4 regions of the Candidatus Pantoea rara genome follow, and region 4 is predicted to be linked to each of the others. Evidence: predicted binding sites of a transcription regulator. Region 4 holds the regulator's gene; each other region holds the start of a gene.
The links. Region 4 encodes CRP, which controls carbon source genes, mostly activating them, when cyclic AMP is high. Its sites were predicted from a motif close to ATGTGANNNNNNTCACAT; they were not measured.

Region 1 (2,203 bases), 1.1 Mb from region 4:
TTGGTACCCCCACAGAAGATGCCGTTACCGGCGTTGATCTGGCGTCTGACCTGCTCACGCTGTGTTACCGGATCAAAGGCACCTTCCCGATCAAAGGTGGTGACGATGGCGGTCAGTACGCCGTTTATTTTCTTATTCATAACACTCCTCATTACGCCTGGCAGGAAGGGAAAAGCGTCAGGTAGACGGCGCGCACATCGTCGGCGGTGACTGCCATCGGCACGTTGTTCATCAGACGCTGGACGTCGAGCGCGGCTTCCACTAATCCGGGCAGGTGATCCGGGCTGATGCCCAGTGCTTCCAGGCTGGCAGGCAGTTGCAGCCGCGCCACCAGCGCGGTGAAGTAGTCGACCAGCGCGTGTGATTTCTCTTCATCGCTTAAACGGATGTCGGCGTCGGGCAGCAGATCATAGGCCTGAGCGAATTTGCTCACTGCCCCCGGACGGATAAAGCGCATGCAGGGTGCCAGCAAAATGGCGTTGGCGACGCCGTGTGGCAGGTGATATCTGCCGCCGAGCGGATAAGAGAGGGCATGCACCAGATGTGTTCCTGCATGGGCAATCGATGCACCGCCATAATAAGAGGCCCAGAGCATCTCCAGCCGCGCCTGTAAATTTTCTGGCTCGCGCAGGGTGGTTTCGAGATTAGCGAACAGTTTCTTCATCCCAATCAGCGCATAGTTGTCGCTGACCGGGTTGGCGACATTGGCGGTAAAGCACTCAATCAGATGGCAGAGGGCGTCAATACCGGTTGAAGACGCGATATGTGCCGGCATGCTGGTGGTGAGCTCCGGCAACAGTGCCACCACATCGGGCAGCATCACCGGTGAAATAATACCGACTTTGGTCTCTTTCTCCGGGATCGCCAGGATCGCATTGGGCGTCGCTTCAGAACCCGTGCCTGCGGTGGTGGGGATCAGTATTGAACGGGTACGGCGCTGCGGCTTTTCGCCTGCCAGCAAGGCGTCCAGAGACGGCGCGGCGTCGATGCACAGCACTGAGAGCAGCTTCGCCACATCCAGCACGCTACCGCCGCCGATGCCAATCACCATGTCGACCTGGCCCTGGGAAAGCGCTGAGATAATCGCTGCTACGTCATGCTGGCTTGGTTCAGGTGGGACGCTGTTGACTACGCTGATACCTGGAATCTGATCCCGAAGTTGACCCATCAGCGCCTGCACTGCCGGAATCGCCTCAATATTCCGATCAGTGACCACGACTGCTGTTGATTTCCCTTTCAGCAGATAGCGCATGTCATTTAACGCCTGATAACCGCTAATCACCGTGCTGTTAATGTTCATTTCATACCCTTATTTCTGTCATGTCTGAGCAGATGATTAATCTTGCTCAGCACAATGCGAAGTCAGTCACTCTCTGTGGCTAATTTTATAAGGCATATCGATTTCGATTAATTTGAACTTGCTCACATATAATCAATCATGATTGAATATAATCAAATGCAGCGGCAGTCACCTGACAGGAGTGAGGATGGGCTCATCATTATGGAAAACCCCGGTGCTGGTCATCGCCGATGACTTTACCGGTGCCAACGATGCGGGGAGCGGCCTGGCACAGGCTGGCGCCCGCGTACATGTACTGTTTGGCACTGCGGTACCGCTACCAGACGACGCTGCGGATGTGCTGGTCATCAGCACCGACAGCCGGGCGGTCAGCGCCAGCCAGGCCACAGAGCGCGTCGCTCAGGTGGTGCAGCATTTCGCCGCACAGCTTCAGCAGGGCTGGCTGTTTAAAAAGATCGACTCCACGCTGCGCGGCAACGTCGGTGCTGAAACCAGTGCTGCGCTGCGTGCCAGCGGCAAAATGCTGGCGCTGGTTGCACCAGCGGTGCCACGACTGGGCCGCACCACACGCGAGGGTAAAGTGTGGGTCAATCAGCGTTTACTGACGGACACCGAATTTGCCAGCGATCCGAAAACCCCGATCCTCAGCGCCTGCATCCTCGATCAGATGCAGATCGACGGCACGGAGATCGATCTCGCGACGCTGCGCAGCGATCGACTTGATGCAGTGTTAGCGGCGGCGCATGGCATCGTGGTGGTGGATGCCGAGAATGAGGCCGATCTGGCGAGACTGATAACCGCGGCGGCGCAGCTGACAGAAAAGCCGCTGCTGGTCGGAGCCGCCGGATTAAGCGATGCGCTGGGCGCAGCGCTCTCTGTTCGCCCGTCGCGCCCCGTGCTGGC
Region 2 (2,203 bases), 810 kb from region 4:
GCTGAGTAAGACGTTGCTGATTTGCCCCTCTTTGCCTGGCGGAGAGGGGCGTTTGTATCATCGCGAGGGCGGGAATCCTTGTGCACAGCAGGCGGATGACAGGATGGTTATCCCAATGTTTGTATTCGGGAGTGGGAAATGAAGCCTTTTCTGCGCTGGTGTTTTGTTGCGACAGCTTTGACGCTGGCAGGATGCAGCAACTCCAATTGGCGTAAGAACGAAGTTCTTGCAGTGCCTTTACAGCCCACACTGCAGCAGGAAGTGATACTGGCGCGCATGGAACAAATTCTTGCCAGTCGCGCTCTCACCGATGATGAACGCGCACAGCTGTTATATGAGCGCGGAGTGTTGTATGATAGTTTAGGTCTGCGGGCATTAGCGCGGAACGATTTTTCGCAAGCGCTGTCTATAAGACCAGATATGCCCGAAGTGTTTAACTACTTAGGCATATATTTAACGCAGGCGGGCAACTTTGATGCCGCCTATGAAGCGTTTGATTCTGTACTTGAGCTTGATCCAACTTACAACTATGCGCATTTAAACCGTGGTATCGCCCTCTATTACGGCGGTCGATACAAGTTAGCGCAAGATGATCTGCTGGCGTTTTATCAAGACGATCCTAACGATCCTTTCCGCAGTCTGTGGCTCTATCTCGTTGAACGTGAGATGGATGTCGACAAGGCAAAAGTCGCGCTTCAACAGCGTCACGACAAAGCGGTCAGAGACCAATGGGGATGGAATATTGTCGAGTTCTACCTTGGAGATATCAACGAAAAAGCGTTGATGGAAAGTCTCAAGGCGGACGCAACGGATAACACCTCGCTCGCTGAACATCTCAGTGAAACCAACTTCTATTTAGGTAAGTACTACCTAAGTCTGGGGGAGAAGGACGACGCGAAAGCGTTGTTCAAACTGGCGGTGGCCAACAACGTCAATAACTTTGTTGAACACCGATACGCATTGTTGGAACTGGCGCAACTCGGCCAGGCACAAGACGATTTATCAGAATCTGACCAGCAATAGCTGACGAACTTAATTTGCCTGTAAAACCTGTTAAGTCATCATCTTAAAGGATGAAGGCTTTTCTGTTCGTCAAAACTTCTAATTTGAGCCGGTTCACACTTTTTGATGAAAATGACTGAAAGTTTTCACGACGAGTTATGTAGACTGGCCGCCGCAATCTAAGAGGCACGTGTACTACATGACTGATATCCAAACCACTTTTGCTGACCTTGGCCTGAACGCCGACATCCTTGAATCACTGAATGGCATGGGCTACGTAAAGCCATCCCCAATCCAGGCTGAGTGTATTCCTCACCTGCTGGCGGGCCGTGACGTGTTAGGCATGGCGCAGACCGGGAGTGGTAAAACTGCGGCTTTCTCTCTGCCGCTGTTAAACAACATTGACCCAACTGTTAAAGCACCTCAAATCCTGGTGCTGGCACCTACCCGCGAACTGGCGGTACAGGTTGCTGAAGCAATTACCGAATTCGCTAAACACATGCGTGGCCTGAACGTGGTTGCCCTCTACGGCGGCCAGCGTTATGACGTGCAGCTGCGTGCACTGCGTCAGGGACCTCAGGTTGTTGTAGGTACGCCTGGTCGTCTGCTTGACCACCTGAAACGCGGCACGTTAGAACTGTCTAACCTGCGCGGCCTGGTGCTGGATGAAGCTGATGAAATGCTGCGTATGGGCTTCATCGAAGACGTTGAAACCATCATGGCACAGATTCCAGCCGGTCATCAGACTGCGCTGTTCTCTGCAACTATGCCGGAAGCAATTCGTCGTATCACCAAACGCTTCATGAAAGATCCGCAGGAAGTGCGTATCCAGTCAAGCATGACTACACGTCCTGATATCAGCCAGAGCTACTGGACTGCTTATGGTCGTAAAACTGACGCCCTGGTTCGCTTCCTGGAATCTGAAGACTTTGATGCTGCCATCATCTTCGTGCGTACTAAAAACGCAACACTGGAAGTGGCTGAAGCGCTGGAGCGTAGTGGCTACAACAGCGCAGCGCTGAACGGTGACATGAACCAGGCACTGCGCGAGCAGACGCTGGAGCGCCTTAAAGATGGTCGTCTCGACATCCTGATTGCAACCGACGTTGCGGCCCGTGGCCTGGACGTTGAGCGTATCAGTCTGGTTGTGAACTACGACATCCCGATGGATGCAGAATCTTACGTTCACCGTATCGGCCGT
Region 3 (2,203 bases), 670 kb from region 4:
CAAGTTCAGAAAGCTGCCCAATCTGCGTCAGCCAAAAGTGTTCAACGAAAAGGTGTTGTACCGTAAGTTTATCTTCGGCGATTACCAGAGCTATGGTCGTCTGTCAGATAAGTACTCGGTGCGCGAATTCATTGCTGAAAAAATCGGTAATGAATACCTGATTCCGCTGGTACACGAAACCACTGATCCAACAACGCTGAATAGCTTACCCTGCTGGAAGGGAACGGTGATTAAGCCGAACCACGCCTCCAACATGGTAGAGATTCTGCTGGAAGAGCCGGACGCACTGCGCAAGCAGCAGATCATTCATGACTGCTATCGCTGGCTGAAGACTGACTTCGCCAACGAAGCGCGTGAGATTCACTATCGGTACATCAAGCCACGTATCCTGGTTGAGAAGTACATTGGTGATGGCAAAAGTGCGCCGATTGATTACAAGTTTCATATGTTCAACAAGCGTGATGGCAAGTTCGAATATGTGCTGCAGGTGATCTACAACCGCTGCCAGCCGCTGCTGTCGATGAACTTCTACGTGAATAACCTCAATGAGGCTTATCACAAGATTCGCGATACCGGTCTGGATGTGTCTCCGATTATGCCTTCACTGGAACATGCGCTCGAACTGAGCAAGAAGCTGGCCAGCGATTTCGACTATGTGCGTGTGGACTGGTATATCCATGACGAGCGGATCTACTTTGGCGAACTGACCTTCACCCCAGGTGCAGGACTGGTTACCGGATTAGATCGTGGTTTAAATCAGATGATGGGAGATATGTGGATTCAGGATCGCCGCGGAACGCAGAGCCCGGGCGTTACAGTGCAGGATGTTAATATCCCTGCCATGTTGAAGAAAATTTAAGCACACACAGCAATATAAAAAACCCCGCTTAGCGGGGTTTTTTATGCGCAAAATTCAGGGAATCAATCAGGGCATCGGCCAGTCAGCAGGCGCCTGGCTCATCGCATCAATAAAGGCATGCTTCGAGATTTCCACGAAGTTATGCACGTTTTCCATGCTCAGGGTAATGCCCATCAGCCCGGTAACAAACCAGCAGGTCATGCCTAAACCAATCCCGCCACACATAAATGCCATCACGTGACGGCTATCCTGACGAAGTTTAGTTTTCAGGGTGCTGGCAAAAAACATCATGACTGCGCTCAGCAATTCCCAACGCATAACAAGAAAACTGGTGGTTAACGTAGCCATTGGCCGGACCTCAATATCAACAGGTAATCCTGACAATCTGCGGACATCACCGGCGACAAAAAAGTGTGTCAGGGAAGACTTTTTTGCCGTCAAACCAGGTTTAAAGTGTGACTTGGGTCACATTATATCACCCGATTTTAAATTTTGAACAAAATTTACACGGGTATGGCAGTGACACGAAGGAAGGGTAAGCAGCAGAAGAAGAACGGCGGAAAAATCAGGCAGATGCGCCCGGGGCGGGCGCAACAAAGAGTTAACGAACCGGGCAGCATTCGCCGGTGGTGCGTTGAGTAAAGCTGTTGATCGGATCGTTACAGCCAAAACTCAGCAGGCGAGGGCGTTGAATCGCCTGGCGTCGCATGGTGTGGCGGTATGCGGTAGGCGTCTGGGCAAACTGACGGCGAAACACCCGTGAGAAGGTCTGCTGCGAGTCATAGCCATACTGCATCGCAATATCAAACACCGGGCGCTGTGTCAGCGACAGGGCTTCTGCTGCCAGCGTCAGACGGCGTTCACGAATATAGCCACCCAGCGTCTGTTTCGTTACCGAACGGAACATACGCTGCAGATGCCATTTCGAATAGCCTGATTTCGCCGCAACTTCATCGATAGACAGGCTCTTATCCAGGTTCTGGTCAATCCAGTGCGTCAGGGAATGAATGATCTCTTCTTGCATCATGGCCTCATCCTTCTGGTGCTTAGTCAGTGGTAATAGGAGTTTAGGGGTTTCGATGGAGAGCGAGTATAATTCCTCAAGTTAACTTGAGGTAAAGAGCCTGATGAAAAAAGAACGCAACTATCCAAAACCGGTTTTAACACCGGGCGAAGTGGCACGCCGCAGCGGTGTGGCGGTCTCGGCGCTGCACTTCTATGAGACCAAAGGGCTGATCTCCAGCACCCGTAACAGCGGAAATCAGCGTCGGTACAGCCGTGATGTGCTGCGTCGCGTCGCGATTATCAAGATTGCACAGCGCATCGGCATTCCGCTGGCCACGG
Region 4 (2,203 bases):
GGGTCCGCTGGTGAAGCGACTGATGGAAGGCAAACGGATTGAATAAAAGGCCAGTCATGGCTTCTCAGCCGAGTGACTGGACCTGATCAGGGTGAATCTGACAGCAACACGTACGTTCCACACGCAGGGAGCCGCCTGACACCGGGCTGGCTCAGATTTTGCCCGTGACTTTAACGGCCCCTCAGCCTGTTACAGCTCAATGACTTCATAGCTATGGGTAATCGTCACACCTTTACCCAGCATAATGGCCACCGAACAATATTTTTCAGCAGAAAGATCCACCGCGCGTGAGACCGCTTTATCCTGGAGCCCTTTACCACTCACGATAAAATGCAGGTTGATGTGCGTAAAGATTCGCGGCGCCTCTTCACGACGTTCTGAGGTCAGTTTTACTTCACAATCAGCCACATCGTTGCGGCCTTTTTGCAGAATTGAAACCACGTCAATCGCGCTGCATCCGCCGGCCGCCATCAGCACCATCTCCATTGGGCTGGGCGCTTTATCACCCGAATTTCCATCCATCAGTATCTGATGGCCGGATGAGGATTCTCCGAGGAATGTCAGCCCTTCTACCCATTTCACTCTTGCCTGCATGATTTTTGCTCCGGAATACGCTGTTTTCTCGCCAGAGTACGCTTTCGCCTGGTAAACAGCAATCCAGAGAAATCCGCCTATAGCTGAAGCGAGACAACAGAAGACAGTCGGCAAAAGCTGTGCTACAAACAGTGCTGAAAATATTTTTCGTCACCCGATGGCGAAGCCGGGAAGGATGATGCGCACTGCGCCTGATGCGGCCCGAATAATTTCCTGAAATGGAAACGCTTGAAGCTTTCACCGCCTGACAGGGAAAACTGCCCCCTGTATTTTGGGCACGATTACAACAGAGGATAATAGCGAATGGTTCTCGGCAAACCGCAAACAGACCCTACACTCGAATGGTTCCTGTCCCATTGCCATATTCACAAGTATCCATCCAAAAGTACGCTGATTCACCAAGGTGAAAAAGCAGAAACGCTTTACTACATCGTTAAAGGTTCCGTCGCGGTTCTGATTAAAGATGAAGAAGGCAAAGAGATGATTCTTTCCTACCTGAATCAGGGCGATTTTATTGGTGAGCTTGGCCTGTTCGAAGAAGGCCAGGAGCGCAGCGCCTGGGTGCGTGCGAAAAGTGCGTGCGAAGTGGCGGAGATTTCTTACAAGAAATTCCGTCAGCTGATCCAGGTTAACCCTGACATCCTGATGCGACTCTCATCGCAGATGGCGCGTCGCCTGCAGGTCACGTCTGAAAAAGTGGGTAACCTCGCTTTCCTCGACGTCACCGGACGCATTGCACAGACCCTGCTCAACCTGGCGAAGCAGCCAGATGCCATGACGCATCCCGACGGCATGCAAATCAAAATCACGCGTCAGGAAATTGGCCAGATTGTTGGTTGTTCACGTGAAACCGTGGGCCGTATTTTGAAGATGCTGGAAGATCAGAACCTGATCTCCGCACACGGCAAAACCATCGTCGTTTACGGCACCCGCTAATTCCTGTCACCCACGGCGTGATGGCAACATCACGCCGTTATTGTTTGTGTTGGGCCGATGTGGCGTCGAATTATTTACCATCCTGAAGTTAACTACGCCTTGCGGCAAACGCTGGTGCTCTGTCTGCCGGTGGCGCTGGGCTGGCTGGCTGGCGACCTGCAAAAAGGTCTCCTGTTCTCATTAGTGCCCGCCTGCTGCAACATCGCCGGTCTGGATACCCCGCATAAACGCTTCTTCAAACGCCTGATCGTTGGCGGCAGCCTGTTTGCCCTCGGCAGCTTTCTGATGCAGTGGCTTACCCTGCATGCTATTCCGCTGCCGCTGATCCTGTTTGCCATGCCCTTATTGCTCGGCGTTACCGGCGAGATCAGCCCGCTGCATGCTCGTCTGCTGCCCGGCACCCTGATTGCCGCCATCTTTACCCTGAGCCTGATTGGCCGCATGCCAATCTATGTTCCCCCGCTGCTCTATATCGGCGGCACGCTGTGGTACGGGCTGTTCAACTGGTTCTGGTTCTGGCTGTGGAAAGAGCAGCCGATGCGCGAGAGCCTGAGCCTAATCTACCGCGAGCTGGCTAACTACTGCGACGCCAAATATACCCTGCTGACGCAGCTGACCGACCCGGAAAAGGCACTGCCACCGCTGCTGGCCCGTCAGCAAAAAGTGGTCGATC

Region 1: the regulator CRP is predicted to act here: its motif matches at 1,411-1,428, upstream of ACR8BF_RS15640 (iron-containing alcohol dehydrogenase).
Region 2: the regulator CRP is predicted to act here: its motif matches at 1,105-1,122, upstream of yrbN (protein YrbN).
Region 3: the regulator CRP is predicted to act here: its motif matches at 1,313-1,330, upstream of ACR8BF_RS17365 (YjcB family protein).

The regions. Positions count from the first base shown of each region.
Region 1 is NZ_CP194942.1:3,271,171-3,273,373, reverse strand. Features, by position in the region: gene ACR8BF_RS15645 (dihydrodipicolinate synthase family protein) at 1-140, opposite strand, end outside; gene ACR8BF_RS15640 (iron-containing alcohol dehydrogenase) at 152-1,300, opposite strand; gene dtnK (D-threonate kinase) at 1,488-2,203, shown strand, end outside.
Region 2 is NZ_CP194942.1:3,535,739-3,537,941, reverse strand. Features, by position in the region: gene pnp (polyribonucleotide nucleotidyltransferase) at 1-9, shown strand, start outside; gene nlpI (lipoprotein NlpI) at 139-1,023, shown strand; gene yrbN (protein YrbN) at 1,129-1,185, shown strand; gene ACR8BF_RS16710 (DEAD/DEAH family ATP-dependent RNA helicase) at 1,202-2,203, shown strand, end outside.
Region 3 is NZ_CP194942.1:3,674,575-3,676,777, reverse strand. Features, by position in the region: gene ACR8BF_RS17370 (ATP-grasp fold amidoligase family protein) at 1-859, shown strand, start outside; gene ACR8BF_RS17365 (YjcB family protein) at 926-1,207, opposite strand; gene soxS (superoxide response transcriptional regulator SoxS) at 1,461-1,886, opposite strand; gene soxR (redox-sensitive transcriptional activator SoxR) at 1,987-2,203, shown strand, end outside.
Region 4 is NZ_CP194942.1:420,111-422,313, reverse strand. Features, by position in the region: gene ACR8BF_RS01940 (phosphoribulokinase) at 1-46, shown strand, start outside; gene ACR8BF_RS01935 (OsmC family protein) at 190-594, opposite strand; gene crp (cAMP-activated global transcriptional regulator CRP) at 898-1,530, shown strand; gene ACR8BF_RS01925 (YccS/YhfK family putative transporter) at 1,588-2,203, shown strand, end outside.